DNA from 2 places in the Streptomyces sp. NPDC042100 genome. Region 1 is predicted to be linked to the other one. Evidence: riboswitches for the same ligand, from Rfam matches in the RefSeq annotation. Region 1 holds a riboswitch; the other holds the start of a gene.
The links. Region 1 has a riboswitch for S-adenosylmethionine ahead of thrC (threonine synthase). Riboswitches for the same ligand answer to the same signal wherever they lie in the genome.
Positions count from the first base shown of each region.

Region 1 (10,311 bases):
GGCGCGCCGGTCGGGCGCGTGCTTCGGGTCCGGGGCCGGGTAGGCGTACACCAGCGTCAGCGACCAGCCGGCCACGCAGCCGCGCCCGCTGGGCGCCCAGATCCCGCCGACGGCGACCGGGGTGTCGCCCTTGGCGGTGGTGAACGCGGCGGTCACGTCCGCCTCGCCCGTGTAGTAGTGCGGGCCGTGGGTGTCGGCCGGGTCGGTGACCACGTGCTCGGGCGTCACCGGGGTGCCGGTGGCGGTGCCCGTGCCGGTGCCGACCCGGATCCTCGGGACGGTCGTCGCGGGGTCGCCGGGGGAGCGGTCGACGTCGGCGCCGGAGATGTCGCAGCGGGCGAGCGCGGCGCCGCTCGGGCCCCGGTACGTGCCGTCGTCGCCGCCCCAGAAGAGGCGCGCGTACGCCACCTTCGCGCCCGGCGGGATCACCACGTGACCCGTGCTGGAGCCGAAGCCGGCGCTCATGGCGGCCGTGTCGATCCGCTCCATGTCGAAGGTGTTGTTGTTGTCCGCGCCCTGCCCGGAGGCGGCGGTCGCGCAGCGCGCCGCCAGGTCCGCGGGGGCGGTGGGGCAGCCGATGACGGTGTTGCCGATGGTGATGAAGTCGCCGTAGAGGTCCGCCTCGTACCGCTTGCCGAAGGGCTCGACGACATCGGCGGCGGCCGGGGCGGCTCCCGCGAGGGAGAGCGGCCCGGCCAGCAGGACGAGGACCGTCAGCAGGATTCCCGTTTCATTTCTCGACCGCATGAAACGGGAATTTATGCAGAAATCATGACTATTCGGAGCTACGCCACGCGGCGCCGCGCGTACTCCGCGATCTCCGCCATCGGCGGGCGCTCCTCCGTGTCCACCGGGTACGTGTGCGGCTCGAAGCCCCGCTCGCCCCGCTCGAACTGGGTCAGCCAGGGCCGCACCAGGTGCCCCCGGGACAGCCGCAGCTGCGCCGTCCGGTAGATCGCCGCCGCCATCCGGCCCAGCGCCCGCCCGTCCTGGTGCCGGTGCTTGCGCACCCCCACGTCCACCTGCGCCAGGGCGTCCAGGCCCACCGTGTGCAGGGCGTCGACCAGCAGGCCCAGCTCCACTCCGTAACCGACCGGGAAGGGCAGCCGCTCAAGGAGAGAGCGCCGCGCCGCGTACTCGCCGCCCAGCGGCTGCACGAGGCCGGCCAGCTGCGGCCAGTGCAGATTGAGCAGCGGGCGCGCCACCAGCTCCGTCACCCGGCCGCCCTGACCAGGGGTGTCGCCGAGCGGGCGGTCGTACATCGCCTTCACGAAGTCCACGTCCGGGTCGGTGAGGAGCGGGCCGACGATGCCGGTCACGAAGTCCGCGGAGAAGTCCCTGAGGTCCGCGTCCACGAAGCAGACCACGTCCCCGGTCGTCACCATCAGTGACCGCCACAGGACCTCGCCCTTGCCGGGCACCGCCGGTATCCGGGGCAGGATCGTGTCGCGCGCCACCACCCGCGCGCCCGCCGCCGAGGCCACCTCCGCCGTGCGGTCCGTGGAGCCCGAGTCGATCACCACGAGCTCGTCGACCAGCGGAACGGCCTCGGTCATCAGCTCGCGGCGGATCACCGAGACGATCGCGCCGACCGTCGCCTCCTCGTTCAGCGCGGGCAGCACCACGCTGACCTTCGTGCCCCGCTTGGCGGCCAGGACGCGCTCCAGCGGGCGGTCGGCAACGGACCAGGACCGCCGGGCCAGCCAGCGCTCCACCTCTTCCAGCAACGTGATCTCCATCTCGCGGATCGGACGACCGTCTCCACCTTCGCAGCCTTCGGTTACAGTCTTGAACAACGCGGATCCCCGATGCATGTCGGGGTGCCGACCGCGTCTCACAATCGAATACCGCTCATCCAGAGGGGCAGAGGGAAACGGCCCGTTGAAGCCCCGGCAACCCTCCAGTCGGTTCTCGTCCTCCAGCGAGGCCACCGGCTAGGGAAGGTGCCAAATCCGTCTCATGGCGAAAAATTCGTCATGGGAAAGATGAGGAGAAAGGGCCTCGCCTCCATGGCTGTACAGACCGTCGCATCCGGAACCACCGTCGATCTCGGTCCCGCTTCCGGACTCTCCTGCCGCGAATGCGGTGAATCCTTCCCGCTCGGCCCGATCTTCGCCTGCGAACTGTGTTTCGGCCCGCTCGAAGTCGCGTACGAGCTGCCCGCCGGCGACCCGGAGGAGCTGCGCAAGCGCATCGAGGCCGGACCCGCCAGCATCTGGCGCTACGCCCCGCTGCTGCCCGTCCCGGCCGACGTCGCCGAGAAGCCCAACCTGAACCCCGGCTGGACCCCGCTGGTCAAGGCCGACAACCTCGCCCGCGAGCTCGGCGTCGAGCCCGGCAGGCTGTTCGTCAAGGACGACTCCGGCAACCCGACCCACTCCTTCAAGGACCGGGTCGTCGCCCAGGCCATCGAGGCCGCCCGCGCCTTCGGCTTCACCACCCTCTCCTGCTCCTCCACCGGCAACCTGGCCGGCGCCGTCGGCGCCGCCGCCGCCCGGGCCGGCTTCCGCTCCTGCGTCTTCATCCCGCACGACCTGGAGCAGGGCAAGGTCGTCATGGCCGGCGTCTACGGCGGCGACCTCGTCGCCATCGAGGGCAACTACGACGACGTCAACCGCTTCTGCTCGGAGCTCATCGGCGACCCGCTCGGCGAGGGCTGGGGCTTCGTGAACGTCAACCTGCGCCCGTACTACGGCGAGGGCTCCAAGACGCTCGCGTACGAGATCTGTGAGCAGCTCGGCTGGGTCATCCCGGACCAGCTCGTCATCCCGATCGCCTCCGGCTCCCAGCTCACCAAGATCGACAAGGGGCTCCAGGAGCTCATCAAGCTGGGCCTGGTCGAGGACAAGCCGTACAAGATCTTCGGCGCCCAGGCCGAGGGCTGCTCCCCGGTCTCCGCCGCCTTCAAGGCCGGCCACGACGTGGTGCGCCCCCAGAAGCCGAACACGATCGCCAAGTCCCTCGCGATCGGCAACCCGGCCGACGGCCCGTACGTGCTCGACATCGCCCGCCGCACCGGCGGCGCCGTGGAGGACGTGAACGACGAGCAGGTGGTCGACGCGATCAAGCTCCTCGCGCGCACCGAGGGCATCTTCGCCGAGACGGCGGGCGGCGTGACCGTCGGCGTCACCCGGAAGCTGGTCGAGAACGGTCTCATCGACCCCGCGCTGACGACGGTCGTCCTCAACACCGGCGACGGGCTCAAGACCCTGGACGCCGTTGCCGACAGCTCTCAGGCGACCGCCACCATCCGCCCGAGCCTGGACGCGTTCCGCGACGCGGGCCTGGCCCACTGAAAGGTCCGTGAACCCATGGCAGTGAACGTCCGCATCCCCACCATCCTGCGCACCTACACCGGCGGCGAGTCCGAGGTGAAGGCCGAGGGCGCGACCCTCGCCGAGGTCATCGCGGACCTGGAGAAGAACCACGCCGGCATCGCCGCCCGCGTCCTGGACGACCAGGGCAAGCTGCGCCGCTTCGTCAACGTGTACGTGAACGACGACGACGTGCGCTTCGAGCAGGGCCTGGAGACCGCCACGCCGGACGGCGCCGGTGTCTCGATCATCCCGGCGGTCGCCGGCGGCTGAGCCCGGCCGCCGAGTCCGGCGGCCGAGCCCGTACCTGGCTTTCCCGTCTTTCCCGTCTTTCCTGAATTGCCCCTTCCGCGCTAAGAAGCGGAGGGGGCAATTCTGCATGGTTGGAAGCGGTAGAGTTGGGGAAGTCCCCTCCGCTGCTCATGCCGGTCGCATATGAGAATGCGCCCGCGCACGACAAGAAGCAGCCAAAGCGCCCGTGCCTTGTGTACCTTCTGCGCGCTTTGCCCGGCCCGACTTGACCCGGAATTCAAGGGATTCTCCCCAATTCCCCTTTCGGGGGCGCCCAGAATTCTCGTCGGATTGACCTGTTGCAGAGGGCAGTTGGGCAGATACATTCAGCGGCGGTCGACGCGTTCCGGCGCAGGGTCTGACCCGGGTCCGCGAAGTGCGGTCCCGCGCAAGGGCCAGTAATAGGGGAGTTAGGCATGGCTCAGGGCACCGTCAAGTGGTTCAACGCGGAGAAGGGCTACGGCTTCATCGCGGTCGACGGTGGTGCGGATGTTTTCGTCCACTACAGCGCGATCCAGATGGACGGCTACCGCACCCTTGAAGAAGGGCAGCGGGTCGAGTTCGAGATCTCGCAGGGCCAGAAGGGTCCGCAGGCGGACATGGTCAAGCTCGCCACCGCCTGAGCGCGGCGCGATCGGCCACCGACGCACTTCCGTCGAGGGGCCCGTATCCGGAATCCGGGTACGGGCCCCTCGTCATGTCCCGCCGCGTCACGGTCGCGCCCCGGTGCCCCCGGTGCCCGCCGCGTGCGCCCGGCTCGCGCGCCGGGCGTGTGCCGCGCGGTGTGACCGATCCTCGGTAGTCGCTTGCACTCGCATGGGGCGAGTGCTAATCATTGGCGTTAGCACTCTGAAGGTGAGAGTGCTTACGAGGATCGGGCAGACGAGGTCCGCGGCCATGTGGGGCAAGGAACCACAGGGTGAGCGGGCCGTCCGTCGCGGGCGTCGGCACGGTCCAGGAGCGTTATCCACCCCATGTCCGGGAGGACCACTTCACATGGCCAAGATCATCGCGTTCGACGAGGAGGCCCGGCGCGGTCTCGAGCGCGGCATGAACCAGCTCGCTGACGCCGTCAAGGTCACCCTCGGCCCCAAGGGCCGCAACGTCGTCCTCGAGAAGAAGTGGGGCGCCCCCACGATCACCAACGATGGTGTCTCCATCGCCAAGGAGATCGAGCTCGAGGACCCGTACGAGAAGATCGGCGCCGAGCTGGTCAAGGAAGTCGCCAAGAAGACGGACGACGTCGCCGGCGACGGTACGACCACCGCCACCGTCCTCGCCCAGGCGCTCGTCCGCGAGGGCCTGCGCAACGTGGCCGCCGGTGCCAACCCGATGGCCCTCAAGCGCGGCATCGAGAAGGCCGTCGAGGCCGTCTCCGGCGCGCTCCTTGAGCAGGCGAAGGATGTCGAGACCAAGGAGCAGATCGCTTCCACGGCCTCCATCTCCGCCGCCGACACCCAGATCGGCGAGCTCATCGCCGAGGCGATGGACAAGGTCGGCAAGGAAGGCGTCATCACCGTCGAGGAGTCGCAGACCTTCGGTCTCGAGCTTGAGCTCACCGAGGGCATGCGCTTCGACAAGGGCTACATCTCGGCGTACTTCGCGACCGACATGGAGCGCATGGAGGCGGCCCTGGATGACCCGTACATCCTGATCGTCAACTCCAAGATCTCCTCCGTGAAGGACCTGCTCCCGCTCCTGGAGAAGGTCATGCAGTCGGGCAAGCCGCTGCTGATCATCGCCGAGGACGTCGAGGGCGAGGCCCTGTCGACCCTGGTCGTCAACAAGATCCGCGGCACCTTCAAGTCCGTCGCGGTCAAGGCCCCGGGCTTCGGCGACCGTCGCAAGGCCATGCTGAACGACATCGCCATCCTCACCGGCGGCACGGTCATCTCCGAGGAGGTCGGCCTCAAGCTGGAGAACGCGGGCCTCGACCTGCTGGGCCGCGCCCGCAAGGTCGTCATCACCAAGGACGAGACCACCATCGTCGACGGTGCCGGTGACAGCGAGCAGGTCGCCGGTCGCGTGAACCAGATCCGCGCCGAGATCGAGAACAGCGACTCGGACTACGACCGCGAGAAGCTCCAGGAGCGCCTCGCGAAGCTGGCCGGCGGCGTGGCCGTCATCAAGGCCGGCGCCGCGACCGAGGTCGAGCTCAAGGAGCGCAAGCACCGCATCGAGGACGCCGTGCGCAACGCGAAGGCGGCCGTCGAGGAGGGCATCGTCGCCGGTGGCGGCGTGGCCCTGCTGCAGGCCTCCGCGGTCTTCGAGAAGCTGGAGCTGGACGGCGACGAGGCCACCGGTGCCAACGCCGTCAAGCTGGCCCTGGAGGCCCCGCTCAAGCAGATCGCCGTCAACGGTGGTCTCGAGGGTGGCGTCGTCGTCGAGAAGGTGCGCAACCTCCCCGTCGGCCACGGCCTGAACGCCGCGACCGGTGAGTACGTGGACATGATCGCCGAGGGCATCATCGACCCGGCGAAGGTCACCCGCTCCGCGCTGCAGAACGCCGCCTCCATCGCGGCGCTGTTCCTCACCACCGAGGCCGTCATCGCCGACAAGCCGGAGAAGTCCGCCGCGCCCGCCGGTGGCGGTATGCCGGGCGGCGACATGGACTTCTGATCCTCCCGTAGGTGATCGGAGGATCGGCGGTTCACCGCTGAACGCCGAAGGGCGGCACCCCCCAGGGGGTGCCGCCCTTCAGTCGTTCCCGGACCGGAGTCCGAGGGACCCGGTCAGCGGACGTCGACGTAGTCCGCCACGCCCGAGGACTGGAAGTGCGCCGTGTCGGCCACGTAGACGAGGTTGTACACGCCGTCCACGGTCGCCTTGTGCTTCAGCGCGATGTTTCCGTTGGCCGCCGTGTTGCCCTTGGCGACCGTGACCCACTTCGAGGTGCCCTTGGCCCGGAACTGCAGCTGGAGCTGCTTCGAGGCCAGCGGCTTCCAGCCGCTCACGTTGTGCTGGAGGGTGCCCGTGACGGTCACCGTCGCGCCCTTGCGGACGGGCTCGGGGGCCGCGTTGACGTTCAGCACGCGGGTCTCGGTCCGGGTGACCCGGAACGGGGTGCTGACGGACTCCGCGTACTGGTCCGAGGTCACGTGGCGCAGCCGGAACCAGCCGCCCTTGTTCCACACGGCGATGCCGAAGGTGGAGCGGACGCTGGAGTAGAAGCTGGTCGAGCCGACCTGCTTCCAGCCGGTGCGGCCGTCGGGCGACTGCTCCAGCAGCACCGTCTGCGAGGACGAGGAGCCGGACCAGCGCTCGTACGGGGAGCGGAGCTGGCCGTAGACCGTGAGGCGCGCGTCCGCCCGGAGCGAGTAGCTCATGGTCGTGGTGCGCGAGTCGAGGGGCATGACCAGCGTGCCCTGGACCGGCGAGAAGGCCTGGAAGAGGTCGGCCGACTCGACGGTCCAGCCCTCGGCGTTCGGGCCGGCCGCGGCGATCAGCTTCGCCGTGTAGTAGCCGTCCGCGTCGGTCCGCACGGTCTGCGGGAACGGGGTGCTGGGCTGGTAGTAGTCGTGCGGCGCGCCGAGGGTCACCCGGAGCGGCTGGTCCGCGAGCGGGGCGCCGCCGTTCTCCGGGTCGGTGACCCGGCCGGTGATGGTGACCGTCTCGCCGCTGACCGCGCGGGTCTTGTCGGCGGTGGCGGTGACCGTCATCTTCCGGGCCTGCCACTCGCTGAAGTAGCGCTGGTCGGTGGCGGTGCCGTGGACCTCGGCGCTGTTCTCGGTGAACGAGGCCAGGTACGACTCGTAGGACCGGGTCGCGGGGATCGGGGCGCCGGCGAACTCGCCGGTGTCCGTCGTGACCGCGGACTGGGCCGGGCCCTCGTCCGGGGTGGCCCGCTGGTAGGAGACCGAGCGGCCGGGCAGCGGCACGATGTCGCCGGAGCCGGGCTGGACGCCGGACAGCTTGCCCTGCGGGCGGATGTTCGGGTCGTTCCAGCCGGGCGTGCCCACCGCGAAGGTGAGCAGCGGGCGCAGGGTGAAGTCCAGCGTGCCCGCGCCGGCGCGGGTCACCGTGTTGCCGAGCGAGTCGGTGGCGGTGACGTCGATCGCGTACTGGCCGAGCTCGGGCAGGGTGCCCTCGTCCTCGGTCAGCTTCAGGGTGGCGTCCGAGGGCAGCTTGAAGGTGCCCGGGGCGGACTGGATCAGCGCCGGGATGTCGGCGAGGACGGTGTCGCCCCTGCGGACCTTGGCGGAGACCGCGGTGACGGTGGCCTGCGGGGCGTCCGTCCAGGCGGTGACCTGGAAGCTGCCGCGCTGGTTGGCGTCGGTGACGGCGCGGCCGATGCCCACGGTGGGCGTCGGGACCGGCTCGTCGGCGAGGGCGGGGGCCGCGGCGGCCCCCAGGGTCAGGGCCGTGACGAGGGACACGGCGGCGATGCGCCGCAGGTCGGCGCGTCGGAGATCAGAGCGCATCGACATAGATGGTCCTCGACTCGCTGTAGAAGAAACCGTTCTTGGACTGCAGGACGAGCGCCCAGGTGCCGTCGCCGTAGTTGGTGGCCTTGAAGTTGACGTTGCCGGCCGAGTTGGTGGCGATGTCCTTCTTGACCCAGTACCAGTTCGGGTCGCCCTTGGGCTTGAAGACGAGGGTGACCTTCGCGCCCGGCATGGCCTTCCAGACGCCCTTCACCTTCTGCTGGACGAGCGCCTTGACGGTCATCGTCGAGCCGGTGCGGGGCCGGGAGGGGGTGATGGAGACGTTCACGATCCGGGTGGGCGTCCGGGTCAGGCGGACCGTGTTGCTCGTCCGGGCGATGAAACGGTCCGTCTCCGGGTGGTAGATCCGGTAGAGCGCGTTCTCGTAGCCCCAGGTCTCGAACGAGAAGCTGCACCACGGGGTGGCCTGCGACTTCATGTTGTACCAGGTGCGGCCGTTGTCCAGGGAGACCTGGAAGGCGACCCAGTCGGGCTTCTCGTAGCAGCTCACCGAGGCGTTGGTGGCCAGACGGCCGGTCGCGGTGAGGCGGCCGAACTCGTCCATGGTGATGCGGGTGTCGGCGAACCAGAAGCTCTGCGGCACGGCGACGGCGGCGTGGTCGTACGGACGGTCGTTGCCCTTGCCGTAGTACACGGAGGGGCGCAGGCCGGTGAAGACGCCGGAGGTCGAGTACTGCACGCGGGCCGCGAGGGCGAAGAAGCCGTTGGCGTCCGTGGTGCCGGCGCCGATCTGGTCGACCACGCCGGAGCCGTACGAGAGCGGCTCGGTGCCGGTGGAGATGACCGGGGCGCCCTCGAAGCCCTTCCAGCCCTCGGCGGTCAGCCGCTCGACGCGGCCGGTGACCCGGACGTCGGTGTTGGCGTTGGCGCGGGTCTTGTTGGTGTCCGAGGTGATCCGGTACGTCAGCTTGTCGACGCCGACGCCGGACAGCGGGCGCGCCGCGTCCGGGTCGATGCCGAGGGCCGGGGCGACGACGGCGGTGCCGCCGGTGATCTCGGCGTCCGGGGTGACCGGCAGCGAGAAGGTGCCGTCGGCGCCGGTGGTGACGGTCGAGGTGGTGCTGCGCGTGGCGGCGAACGCGTCGCGCAGGGCCAGCGTGACGGAGACCGCGGTGCCCTCGGCGGCGGCGGTGCGCTCGCCGGTGGCCGGGTTCCAGGTGGTGGCCTTGCCCTTGAGGACGACCTCGCGCTGGTCGTAGCTGGTGGTCTTGCGGTCGAAGACGGCCGACTCGACGCCGGTGTGCGGCTTGTAGCCGAAGGTGCCGCCGGTCCAGCGCTCGACGATGCCGCCGGGCATCCGGTACTCGACGGCGAGCGGGTAGTCGCCGAAGGCGGTGCCCTCGGGGAGCTTGATCGCCGCGTCGGTGGTCCAGGCGTTGTAGCCGGTGGACGTGAGCTCGTCCGTGGCGAAGAGCGTGCCGGCGCCGGCGTCGGCGGAGGCGAGGACGCTCACCTTCACCCAGAGCGCGTTGGCGGGCAGCCCGAGGGTCAGCCGGCCGTCGTCCAGGGTGACGGTCTGCGTCACGGTCGCCGCGTACGCGGTCGGTGCCGCGACGATGGCGGGCAGGGCGACGCCTGCCGAAAGAGCGAAAACGGTTGCCGCACGTACCAGGACATGCGGCAGCGTGCGCGTAGAGCGCATCTGAGGGACCCCCCACAGGTCGGAAGGCGGCGCGTAGAGATCGCAGGCCGCGTGGGAGCACGATAGCGCTTCACCGTTGAACGTGTTCACTCGGTTATTGGTTCGTCCCTGTTTGCGACCGGAGTGCGTCAGTACGATCCTGAGGAGAGGGCCCCGCACGGCCGCCCGCGGGCAGACGGGAGAAGCCGATGATCACGCTGCTCACCACGCCGGCCGACCGGGAACTGGTCGTCACCCGCACCTTCGACGCCCCCGTACGGCGGGTCTGGGAGGCGTGGACGCGCCCCGAGCACGTGCGGGCCTGGTACGGGACGCCCGGCCTCACCATGTCCGTCTGCGAGATCGACCTGCGCCCGGGCGGCGCCTGGCGCTGGGGCCAGCGGACCCCCGACGGCCAGGAGATCGTCTTCTCGGGCACCTACGAGGAGCTGGTCCCGGCCGAACGCCTCGTCTACTCCGAGCACTTCGAGCAGATGCCGGACACCGGCCCGGTCCGCGTCATCCTCTCCTTCGACGCCACCCCCACCGGCGGCACCGCCCTCACCAGCACCTCCTTCTGGCCCACCACGGAAACCCGCGACCAGGCCCTGGCGGCGGGCATGGAGGCGGGCGTCCGCGA
Region 1 is NZ_JBVJDK010000001.1:117,399-127,709, forward strand. It holds gene ACZ6J5_RS00605 (DUF11 domain-containing protein) at 1-747, opposite strand, end outside; gene ACZ6J5_RS00610 (glucosyl-3-phosphoglycerate synthase) at 786-1,727, opposite strand; SAM riboswitch class I at 1,849-1,992, shown strand; gene thrC (threonine synthase) at 1,986-3,296, shown strand; gene ACZ6J5_RS00620 (MoaD/ThiS family protein) at 3,312-3,587, shown strand; gene ACZ6J5_RS00625 (cold-shock protein) at 4,022-4,228, shown strand; gene groL (chaperonin GroEL) at 4,602-6,224, shown strand; gene ACZ6J5_RS00635 (Ig-like domain-containing protein) at 6,338-8,026, opposite strand; gene ACZ6J5_RS00640 (hypothetical protein) at 8,016-9,575, opposite strand; gene ACZ6J5_RS00645 (SRPBCC domain-containing protein) at 9,881-10,311, shown strand, end outside.

Region 2 (10,311 bases), on a different contig from region 1:
ACCGGTTACTCGCTCCCGGACGACCTGCTCTCCGGCACCGGTGTCCGCTTCATGCAGGGCGCGATCCTGTCCGTGCCTGTCGTCGGCACGTACCTGTCGATGTTCCTGTTCGGCGGGGAGTTCCCCGGCGGCGACTTCGTCGCCCGGTTCTACTCGGCGCACGTGCTGCTGCTGCCCGGCATCATGCTGGGTCTCGTGGTCGCGCACCTCATCCTGGTGTTCGTCCACAAGCACACGCACTTCGAGGGCCCCGGCCGTACGAACAAGAACGTCGTGGGCATGCCGCTGCTGCCCGTGTACATGGCGAAGGCCGGAGGCTTCTTCTTCCTGGTCTTCGGCGTCATCGCGGTCATCGCGGCGATCGCCTCGATCAACCCGATCTGGGCCCTCGGCCCGTACCGCCCGGACCAGGTGTCCACCGGCGCCCAGCCCGACTGGTACATGGGCTTCGCCGAGGGTCTGATCCGTGTCATGCCGGGCTGGGAGATCAACCTGTGGGGCCACACGCTGGTCCTCGGCGTGATGATCCCGCTGGCGATCTTCCCGGCGGTGCTCGGCGCCATCGCGGTCTACCCGTTCATCGAGTCCTGGATCACCGGCGACAAGCGCGAGCACCACATCGCGCAGCGCCCGCGCAACGCTCCGACGCGCACCGGCTTCGGTGTCGCCTGGATCACCGCGTACATGATCATGCTCGTCGGTGGCGGCAACGACCTCTGGGCCACGCACTTCCACCTGTCGATCAACTCGATCACCTGGTTCGTCCGGATCTTCTTCTTCCTCGGACCGGTCATCGCGTTCATCGTCACCAAGCGCATCTGCCTCGGCCTCCAGCGCCGGGACAAGGACAAGGTGCTGCACGGACGCGAGTCCGGCATCATCAAGCGCCTGCCGCACGGTGAGTTCGTCGAGGTCCACCAGCCGCTCAGCCAGGGTGAGCTGCACAAGCTCACGGCGCACGAGCAGTACGCGCCGGCGCAGCTGCCGCCGGCCGTCGACGAGAACGGCGTGGAGCGCAAGATCGGCGCGATGGAGAAGCTCCGGGTCAAGCTCAACAAGGGCTACTACGGCGGCGACAACCAGGTCGCCAAGCCCACCGCCGAGGAGTACAAGGAGATCACGAGCGGCCACGGCCACCACTGATCACCACTGACCTCCTGACCTAGGTCGCCACGGCGAGAGCCCCGTCCATTCGATGGACGGGGCTCTTTGCCGTGCCCGGGGCTCGATAGGGTGGGACGGCACCCACTTCGCTGATCACCAGGAGCTGCCATGAGCGCTGCGACCCCCGCTGGAGGACTCGACTCGGCGGGCCGCTCCTGGCCCGCCGTCCTGGACGGGCTGCTGAGCGGCCGGGACCAGAGCGCGGAGGACACCGCCTGGGCCATGGACCGGATCCTGCGGGGCGAGGCCACCGACGCCCAGATCGCCGGCTTCGTCGTGGCCCTGCGCGCCAAGGGCGAGACCGTGGACGAGATCACCGGTCTCGTCCGCACCATGTACGAGCACGCCAACACCATCGAGGTGCCCGGCCCGTCCGTGGACATCGTCGGCACCGGCGGCGACGGCGCCAAGACCGTCAACATCTCCACCATGTCGGCGATCGTGGTGGCCGGCACCGGCGCCAAGGTCGTCAAGCACGGCAACCGGGCCGCCTCCAGCGCCAGCGGCGCCTCCGACGTCCTGGAGAAGCTCGGCGTCAACCTGGAGCTCACCCCTCGCCGGGTGGCCGAGGTCGCCGAGGAGGCCGGCATCACCTTCTGCTTCGCCGTGAAGTTCCACCCGGCGCTGCGGCACGTGGCGATGGCCCGCAAGGAGCTGGGCATCCGCACGGTCTTCAACTTCCTGGGGCCGCTCACCAACCCCGCCCGGGTGCGGGCCCAGGCGACCGGCGTGGCCGACCCCCGGATGGCCCCGATCGTCGCCGGAGTGCTCGCCGAGCGCGGCTCCTCGGCGCTGGTCTTCCGAGGCGACGACGGGCTCGACGAGCTGACCACCACGGCCACCTCCCGGGTCTGGATCGTCCGGGACGGCACCGTCCGCGAGGAGTCCTTCGACCCCCGCGACGTCGGCATCGGCATCGTCCCCGTCGATGCCCTGCGCGGCGCCGACGCCTCGTACAACGCCGACGTGGCCCGCCGCCTGCTGGCCGGCGAGGCCGGTCCGGTCCGGGACGCGGTGCTGCTCAACTCGGCGGCGGCGCTCACCGCCCTCGCCCCCGGCACCGGCACCCTCGCCGAGCAGCTGTCCGAGGGCATCGCCCGGGCGGCCGAGTCCATCGACTCCGGCGCCGCCCGCCGCGCCCTGGAGCGCTGGATCACCGCCAGCAACGCCTGACCCGTGCCACCGCCACGCGACCCCGTTCCGAATGCCGGGACGGGGTTGCGTCGTCGTGATCGACTGGCATAGGTTCTGTGACAGGTCATGAGTGACAGCGAAAAAGCCCCGGCTCGCTGTCCGGCAACCCTCCGTCCGTGGCGGGGTGCCCCGGGTGAAGACCAGGCCGTATGTGCAGAAGCCTGCGGCAAGCGCGGACCCCTGCGCACAACCCTGGGGTCCTTGGTCCTCTAGGGAGCGTTGTCTCGTGAGCAAGCGAATGCGTTAGGGCCTCCGGCCCCCTTCTCGACCTCTTACACCCGTACGCGGCACCCCCTTCCTCGCGCTGCCCTGCGGGCCCCTTCACGCCTTTTCGCGCCCCTTTTCTGCCGGGAGATACCGTCATGTCCGCACGCCCGCACGCCGTCTCCGCCGTCTCCGGTCCCGCCCCCGCCGCCTCCGGCGAGTCCGCCGACCCCTGCTGCGCCGCCCCGCTGCCGGTCCTCGGCCGGGACGTCACCGTCCCGCTCGTCACCGGCGGCGAGGTCACCTACGCGGCGCTCGACTACGCCGCCAGCGCCCCGGCCCTCCAGCGCGTGTGGGACGACGTCGCCGCGTACGCCCCCTACTACGGCAGCGTCCACCGCGGCGCCGGCTACCTCTCCCAGCTCTCCACCGACCTCTTCGAGAACAGCCGCGCCACCGTCGCCGGGTTCCTCGACTGCCGCGCCGACGACCAGGTCGTCTTCACCCGCTCCACCACCGACTCGCTCAACCTGCTCGCCCAGGTGATCCCCGCCGGCTGCGAGGTCTTCGTCTTCGAGACCGAGCACCACGCCTCGCTGCTGCCCTGGCGCGACGCCCGGGTGACCTACCTGAACGCCCCGCGCACCCCGCGCGAGGCCGTCGAGACCCTGGAGCGCGCCCTCGCCGACCGCGACCCCTACGGCCCCGCCCTGGTCTGCGTCACCGGCGCCTCCAACGTCACCGGCGAGCTGTGGCCGGTGAAGGAGCTGGCCGCCGCCGCCCACGCGCACGGCGCCCGGATCGTCCTCGACGCCGCCCAGCTCGCCCCCCACCACCCCGTCTCCGTCCAGGAGCTGGACGTCGACTGGGTCGCCTTCTCCGGGCACAAGCTGTACGCGCCCTTCGGCTCCGGCGTGCTCGCCGGCCGCGCCGACTGGCTGCGCGACGCCGAGCCGTACCTCGCGGGCGGCGGCGCCTCCCGCAAGGTGGCCCGCCGGGCCGACGGCGGTGTGGACGTGGAGTGGCACACCACCGCGGCCCGGCACGAGGCCGGCTCGCCCAACGTCATCGGCGTCTACTCCATCGCCTCCGCCTGCAAGGCGCTCACCGAGGCCGGCTTCGACGAGCTCGTCGCCCGCGAGCGGCACCTGATCGCCACCGTCCGCGAGGGCCTGGCCGAGGTGCCCGAGGTGCGGGTGCTCTCCCTCTTCGGCGACGACGCCCCGCGCGTCGGCGTCATCTCCTTCGTGGTGGACGGCTGGAACAGCTCCCACTTCGCCGCCGCGCTCTCCGCCGAGTACGGCATCGGCGTCCGCGACGGCCTGTTCTGCGCCCACCCGCTGGTGCGCACCCTGCTCGGCAGCGACCCGCAGGACCCGGGCGAGTGCGGCGCCCCGGAGGCCGCCCCCGGCGAGCGCTCCCTCAACGCCATCCGGGTCAGCTTCGGCGCGGGCACGCCCGACGAGCACGTGGAGCGGTTCGTCGGCGCGGTCAAGGAGCTGGTGCGCGAGGGCGCCCAGTGGAAGTACCGCACCGAGGACGGCCGCTGCGTGCCCGACCGCGGCTGAGTTCCCATCCCCCGTACGAGTGAAGACGGGTGAAGCCGGCCTCTCCCCCGGGGGAGAGGCCGGCTTCACCGGGTGCGCCCGTCGGGGCCGGGGCCTCAGGACTCCAGGCCGATGGCGAACGCCGCGTCCAGGTCGTGCTGGGAGTAGGCGCGGAAGGCCACGTGGGTGTCGGTGCCCTCGACACCGGGGATCTTGCTGATCTTCCCGGGGATGACGTCGGCCAGGTCGTCGTGGCGCGGCACGCGGACCATGGCGATCAGGTCGTAGGTCCCCGTCACCGAGAAGACCTCGCTGACGCAGTCGATCGCGGCGATCGACTCGGCGATCTCGGGGATCCGGTCCACGCTGGTCTTGATGAGCACGATCGCGGTGATCACGGCTGGCTTTCTCCCTCGGTGGCCGCGGCTGGTGGCTTCACTTTAACGCCACCCCTGTACCGGGCCCACGCGTAGAGGAATCCGGCCGCGAAGCCCACCACGTGCGCCAGGTACGCCACCCCCGGCCCCGCCCCGGCCGCGCCGGCCGCCAGCCACTGGAGCACGAACCAGAAGACGAGCACGATCCAGGCGGGAAAGCGCAGCGGCAGGAAGAAGAGGAAGGGGAACAGGCTCGTCACCCGCGAGCGCGGGAAGAGGTAGAGGAAGGCCCCGAGCACCCCCGAGATCGCCCCCGAGGCCCCCACCAGGGTCTGCTCGTTGTCGGCGTGCGCCACCGCGTACCCCACCAGCGCCAGATAGCCGCAGCCCAGGTAGAACAGGGCGAACGCGGCCGGCCCCATCCGCTCCTCGGCCATCGCGCCGAAGACGTACAGGAACAGCATGTTCCCCAGCAGGTGCAGCCAGCTCCCGTGCACGAAGAGCGCGGTCAGCGGGGTGAACAGGGTCCCGGGCCGCCCGCTCGTCAGTTCGGCCGGGATCACCCCCCAGCGCTCGAAGTACGCGCTCTGCGCCGCGAGCAGCCCGTCGCCGGTGCCGTATCCCGGGTTGAGTCCCGACACCGGACTCAGCGCGAAGAGCAGCACGCACAGCGCGATCAGGCCGTACGTCACGGTCGGCCCGGTCCGGGTCCCCTGCCACGCGCCACGGGCCGCGCCCCGCCAGTCGATCATGGACAGATCATGGCGTACCGGGCCCGAACTGGACAGAGTGCCTCGCCGTGACACGGGGTACCCGGGAGGCCGTAGGGTAACGGGCAGATTCCGCAGTCCGACGGCGCACCGCGGTCCCCGTACAACCCCGGACATCCAGGGAAAGCCCAGAAAGAGGCGGCACGATGACGACGGTTCCCCTGCCGACCCCGGAGACCCGCTGGCGCTGCACGCTCTGCGGAAATCTGACCCGTTTCGACGTCACCCGGTCCTCCAAGGTCGTCGAGTACGTCCATCTGGACCTCGCCGGAGAGCCCAAGGTCGAGGAGCGCGAGGTGGTCAGTGAGACCATCGAGTCGGTCCGCTGCCGTTGGTGCAACGCGGTGGACCAGATCGAATTGGTGGACAGGCCGGGTTCCGCTTCCTGAGAAGCGGCCCGCGAGGGACGACAGGGAAGTGGGGTGACGGATCGTGGAGCAGCCCGCGCACGGTGAGGAACCGACGGGCACGCCGGACGGGGCTGCCGACGCCGCCGGATCCGCCGACGCCGCCGAGGCGCTCGACCGGCCGCTGCCCGAACCCGTACGGCGCAAGGTGGTCGCGCTGGTCGCCGACGCCTTCGGCGGGCTGACCGTCGGCGAGCTGCCCGCGCCGCTGCGCCAGTACGCCCGCTTCACCGCCTCCCGGCGCGCCAAGTTCGCCGGGAACGCGATGGCCGCGGCCCTGGAGAGCGACCCGCTGTTCCGGCAGCGGATCGGCGAGCGCTTCAAGGAGGCGCAGCCGGAGCTCGCGGGCGCCGTCGAGGCGGGCTCCCCGCCCGCCGCCGCCGACCCCGTCGACGTGGCCGCCGCGGCCTATGTGCTGCGCCCGGCCGGCTGGGGCAAGCTGGTCGCCGCCGCCGGCGAGGAGGCCGAGCGCGCCGACGCCGAGCGCGCCGACGAGGCCGGGCGGCGCGAACTGGAGCGGCTGCGCGAGGAGGTCGCCGGGGCCCGCGAGCGCGCCCGGACCGAGACCGAGCAGCTGCGCCACGAGCTGGAGACCGCCCGCAAGGAAGCCGAATCGCTTCACCGCAAGCTGCGCAGCGCCCAGAGCGACGTCAAGCGCGGCGAGGCGGCGCTGCGCCGGGTCCAGGCCGAGGCCGACGCGGCCCGCGCCGAGGCCGCCGCGCAGGTCTCCGCCGCCGAGAGCGAGAGCCGGCGCCTCAAGGCCCGGCTCGGCGAGGTCGAGTCGGCGCTGGAGGCCAGCCGCCGGGCCGCCCGCGAGGGGCGCTCGGTGGAGGACATGCGGCTGCGGCTGCTGCTGGACACCGTGCTCGACGCGGCCCAGGGGCTGCGCCGTGAGCTGGCCCTGCCCCCGGTCTCGATGCACCCCGCCGACACCGTGGACGCGGTGGAGCCGGGCCGGATGTCGCCGAAGGACATCGCCGCCCGCGCGCTCTCCGACACCGACCCCGCACTCCTGGACCAGCTCCTGGAACTGCCGCAGGCGCATCTGGTGGTGGACGGCTACAACGTCACCAAGACCGGCTATCCGACGATGCCGCTGGAGAAGCAGCGGCTGCGGCTGCTCGGCGGGCTGTCCGCCCTCGCGGCCCGCTCGGGCGCCGAGATCACCTGTGTCTTCGACGGGGCCGAGCTGGCTGCCCCGGTGCTGCTCGCGCCGCCGCGCGGGGTGCGGGTGCTGTTCTCCAAGCCGGGTGTCACGGCCGACGAGTTGATCCGCCAGCTGGTGCGGGCCGAGCCGCCGGGCCGTCCGGTGGTGGTGGTCTCCACCGACCGCGAGGTGGCCGACGGGGTCGCCAAGTCCGGTGCGCGGCCGGTCGCGTCCGCCTTGCTGCTGAAGCGGCTTTCGCGCCTCACGTGATGACTCGTAACTTCTGTGCCGGATGTCTTTTTTGTGATCCGCGCAGGGTCAAGTGACCATCACTGCCTGTGTGATGGGTGTGAATACTTTGTCGCGCGAGCGAGATTTTGCCTATCGGGATTTGAACTGATCACAAGATGGTCACTAGGGTCGGGGCTCGAACCTTCGCGCGGTTGATCACCCATCCGGGGTGGCGGCGAAGGGCCCGCCTGCCGCTCACCCGGTCGGCGGCTGAAGGAAGAAGGAGCTCGCCTTCGTGGCGTCCCACCGTCGTCCCAAGCAGCCGAGCCGCACCCGTGTGACCGTGCTCACCGCGACCGCCGGCCTCGCCGTCGCGATCACCGCTCAGAGCGGCGCCTCCGCCGCCCCCAAGCCGAAGATCGACGAGGTCAAGTCCAAGGTCGACAAGCTCTACCACGAGGCCGAAGAGGCCACCGAGCAGGCCAACCTGGCCGAGGAGCGCCGCGGCAAGCTCCACAAGGAGATCAGCGCCCTCCAGGACAAGGTGGCCCGAGGCCAGCAGGACCTCAACACCCTGCGCGGCCAGATCGGTTCGGTCGCCAGCGCCCAGTACCGCTCCGGCGGCATCGACCCGGCGCTCCAGCTCTTCCTCTCCGCCGACCCGGACACCTACCTCGACAAGGCGTCCGCGATCGACCAGCTCGGCGCCAAGCAGGCCGACGTGCTCCAGTCGATCCAGGCCAAGCAGCGGACGCTCGCCCAGCAGCGCACCGAGGCCGCGACCAAGCTGGCCGACCTCGAGGACGTCCGCAAGACGCTCAACGAGAAGAAGGACAAGTCCACGGCCAAGCTGGCCGAGGCCCGCAAGCTGCTCAACACGCTGACCGCCGCCGAGCGCTCCAAGATCCAGCAGGAGGAGCAGCGCGCCAGCCGCGCCGCCGGCGACCGCGTCGAGCTCGGCAACGAGGTGCCCGCCTCGCAGCGCGGCGCCGCCGCCCTCAGCGCCGCCGCCACCCAGATCGGCAAGCCGTACGCCCGAGGCGGCACCGGCCCCCAGTCGTACGACTGCTCCGGTCTGACCCAGTGGGCCTACCGCCAGGCCAACGTCTCGCTCACCCGCACCACCTACACCCAGCAGAACGACGGCGTGAAGATCGGCCGCAGCCAGCTCAAGCCGGGCGACCTGGTCTTCTTCAACGGCCTGTCGCACGTGGGCCTGTACGCGGGCAACAACACCATCCTGCACGCCCCGAAGCCGGGCGCCTACGTCCGCTACGAGTCGATGGACTACATGGGCACCTTCCAGTTCGGCGTCCGGATCTGACGCTCCGGCCGACCCGGCGGACCTGACGGGTCCGACCGGCCCGGCCGGTCCGACGCCACGGCACACGCCCTCCGAACGGGTGGTTCGCCGAATCCCGGACTGACGTGACGCCCCGCCGGTGACCTGTGGTCACGGGCGGGGCGTCACTGTGCGTGCCCGGCGGCTTCGTTGGACCCGGGGTGATCACCGGCTACTGTCTGCGGCGCCAGTCCGTCGAGCCGAACGGAGCCCGTTCCGTGGCGTCCCACCGACGACCCGCCAGGGTCACCGTCCTCACCGCAGCCGCGGCCACCGCGGCCACGGCGGCCCTCGGCGCCGTCCCCGCGCACGCCGACCCCGGCGGCGGGGCACCGGAGGCCACCCGGGCCACCGTCGACCGGCTCTTCGAGGAGGCCGAGAAGGCCACCGAGGGCTACAACCAGGCCGACGAGAAGGCCGACCGGCTCCGCAGGACCGTCTCGCTCGCCCAGGACGCCCTCGCCCGAGGCCAGGAGCGCGTCAACCGGATGCGCGGCGCCCTCGGTTCGGTCGCCGGGGCGCAGTACCGCTCCGGCGGCATCGACCCCGCCCTCGCCCTGCTGCTCTCCTCCAGCCCGGAGAGCTACCTCGACCGGGCCGCCGTGCTCGACCGGGTCACCGCCCGCCAGGGCGCCGCGCTCGCCGAACTCCGCCGCGAACTGCGCAAGCTGGCCCAGGAGCGGACCGAGGCCGGCCGCGCCCTCGCCGAACTGGAGCGCAGCCGCACCGAGGTGGCCCGGCACAAACGCACCGTCGAGGGGAAGCTGGCCGAGGCCCGCCGGGTGCTCGCCTCGCTCTCCGACGACGAACGCGCCGGCTACGAGCGGGCCTCCCGCTCCGGCCGCGAGTCCCTCGGCGCCGACCTCCCGCCGCTCGCCGACCTCGGGCCCTCCCGGGCCGCCGCCGCGGTGATCGCCGCGCGCAGCGCCGTCGGGATGCCGTACGTCTGGGGCGCCACCGGCCCCTCCGCCTTCGACTGCTCGGGCCTGATGGTCTGGTCGTACCGCAAGGCCGGGATCGCGCTGCCCCGCACCTCCTCCGCCCAGCGGTACGCGGGCCGCCGGATCCCGCTCTCTCAGGCGCAGCCCGGCGACCTCGTCACCTACCGCAGCGACGCCAGCCACGTGGCGATCTACGCCGGGAACGGGCAGGTCATCCACGCCCCGTACCCCGGCGCCCGGGTCCGCTACGACCCGGTCAACATGATGTCCCACGTCACCGTCACCCGGGTCTGAGCCGCCGCCCCGTACGATCGGGGGCGTGGCAGGTCAGGGAGGCGGCAGGGCGCGCGGCGCGGCCGGGTGTCTGGCGGCGGCCCTGCTGGTGCTGACCGGCTGCACCGCCCCGGCGCCCCCCGACCCCGCGCCCGGACAGATCCAGCGGCTGCTCGACCGGCACGCCCGGGCCCTCACCGACCACGACGAGGCCGCCTACCTCGCGGCCCTCGACCCCGCGCTCGCCCCGGCCGCCCGCACCGAGTTCGCCCGGCTCCGGGAGCTCCCGCTGAGCGGCTGGCGCTACCGGGTCACCGGTGTCGACCGGGGCGCCGACGGCACGGCCACCGCCCGCGCCGAGCTCGGCTACCGCGTCGAGGGCTACGACTCCGCGCCCGCCACCAGCGAGCGGGTGCTCCGGCTCGCCGAGCGCGACGGACGCTGGTACGTCACCGGCGACCGCCCCGCCGACGGCGCCCCGCAGCAGCTCTGGCAGCAGGGCGAGGTGCGCACCGCGACCGGCCGGCGCAGCCTGGTCCTCGGCGTCGGCCAGAGCCCCGAGCGGCTGCGCGAGATCGCCTCGGCGGCGGACCGGGCGGTGCCCGCGGTCGACGCCGCCTGGCGGGGGAGCTGGGCGGGCCGGGTCGTCGTGCTGGTGCCCGCCTCGGTCGAGGCGATGGGCGGGCTGCTGGCCGCCCCGGCGGCCTCCTACCG
Region 2 is NZ_JBVJDK010000005.1:126,583-136,893, forward strand. It holds gene qcrB (cytochrome bc1 complex cytochrome b subunit) at 1-1,143, shown strand, start outside; gene trpD (anthranilate phosphoribosyltransferase) at 1,273-2,337, shown strand; SAM riboswitch class IV at 2,421-2,537, shown strand; gene ACZ6J5_RS13005 (aminotransferase class V-fold PLP-dependent enzyme) at 2,721-4,130, shown strand; gene ACZ6J5_RS13010 (Lrp/AsnC family transcriptional regulator) at 4,226-4,507, opposite strand; gene ACZ6J5_RS13015 (rhomboid family intramembrane serine protease) at 4,504-5,238, opposite strand; gene ACZ6J5_RS13020 (hypothetical protein) at 5,403-5,645, shown strand; gene ACZ6J5_RS13025 (NYN domain-containing protein) at 5,689-7,080, shown strand; gene ACZ6J5_RS13030 (C40 family peptidase) at 7,337-8,365, shown strand; gene ACZ6J5_RS13035 (C40 family peptidase) at 8,602-9,618, shown strand; gene ACZ6J5_RS13040 (hypothetical protein) at 9,644-10,311, shown strand, end outside.
Region 2: another riboswitch for S-adenosylmethionine. It lies ahead of ACZ6J5_RS13005 (aminotransferase class V-fold PLP-dependent enzyme); the one in region 1 lies ahead of thrC (threonine synthase).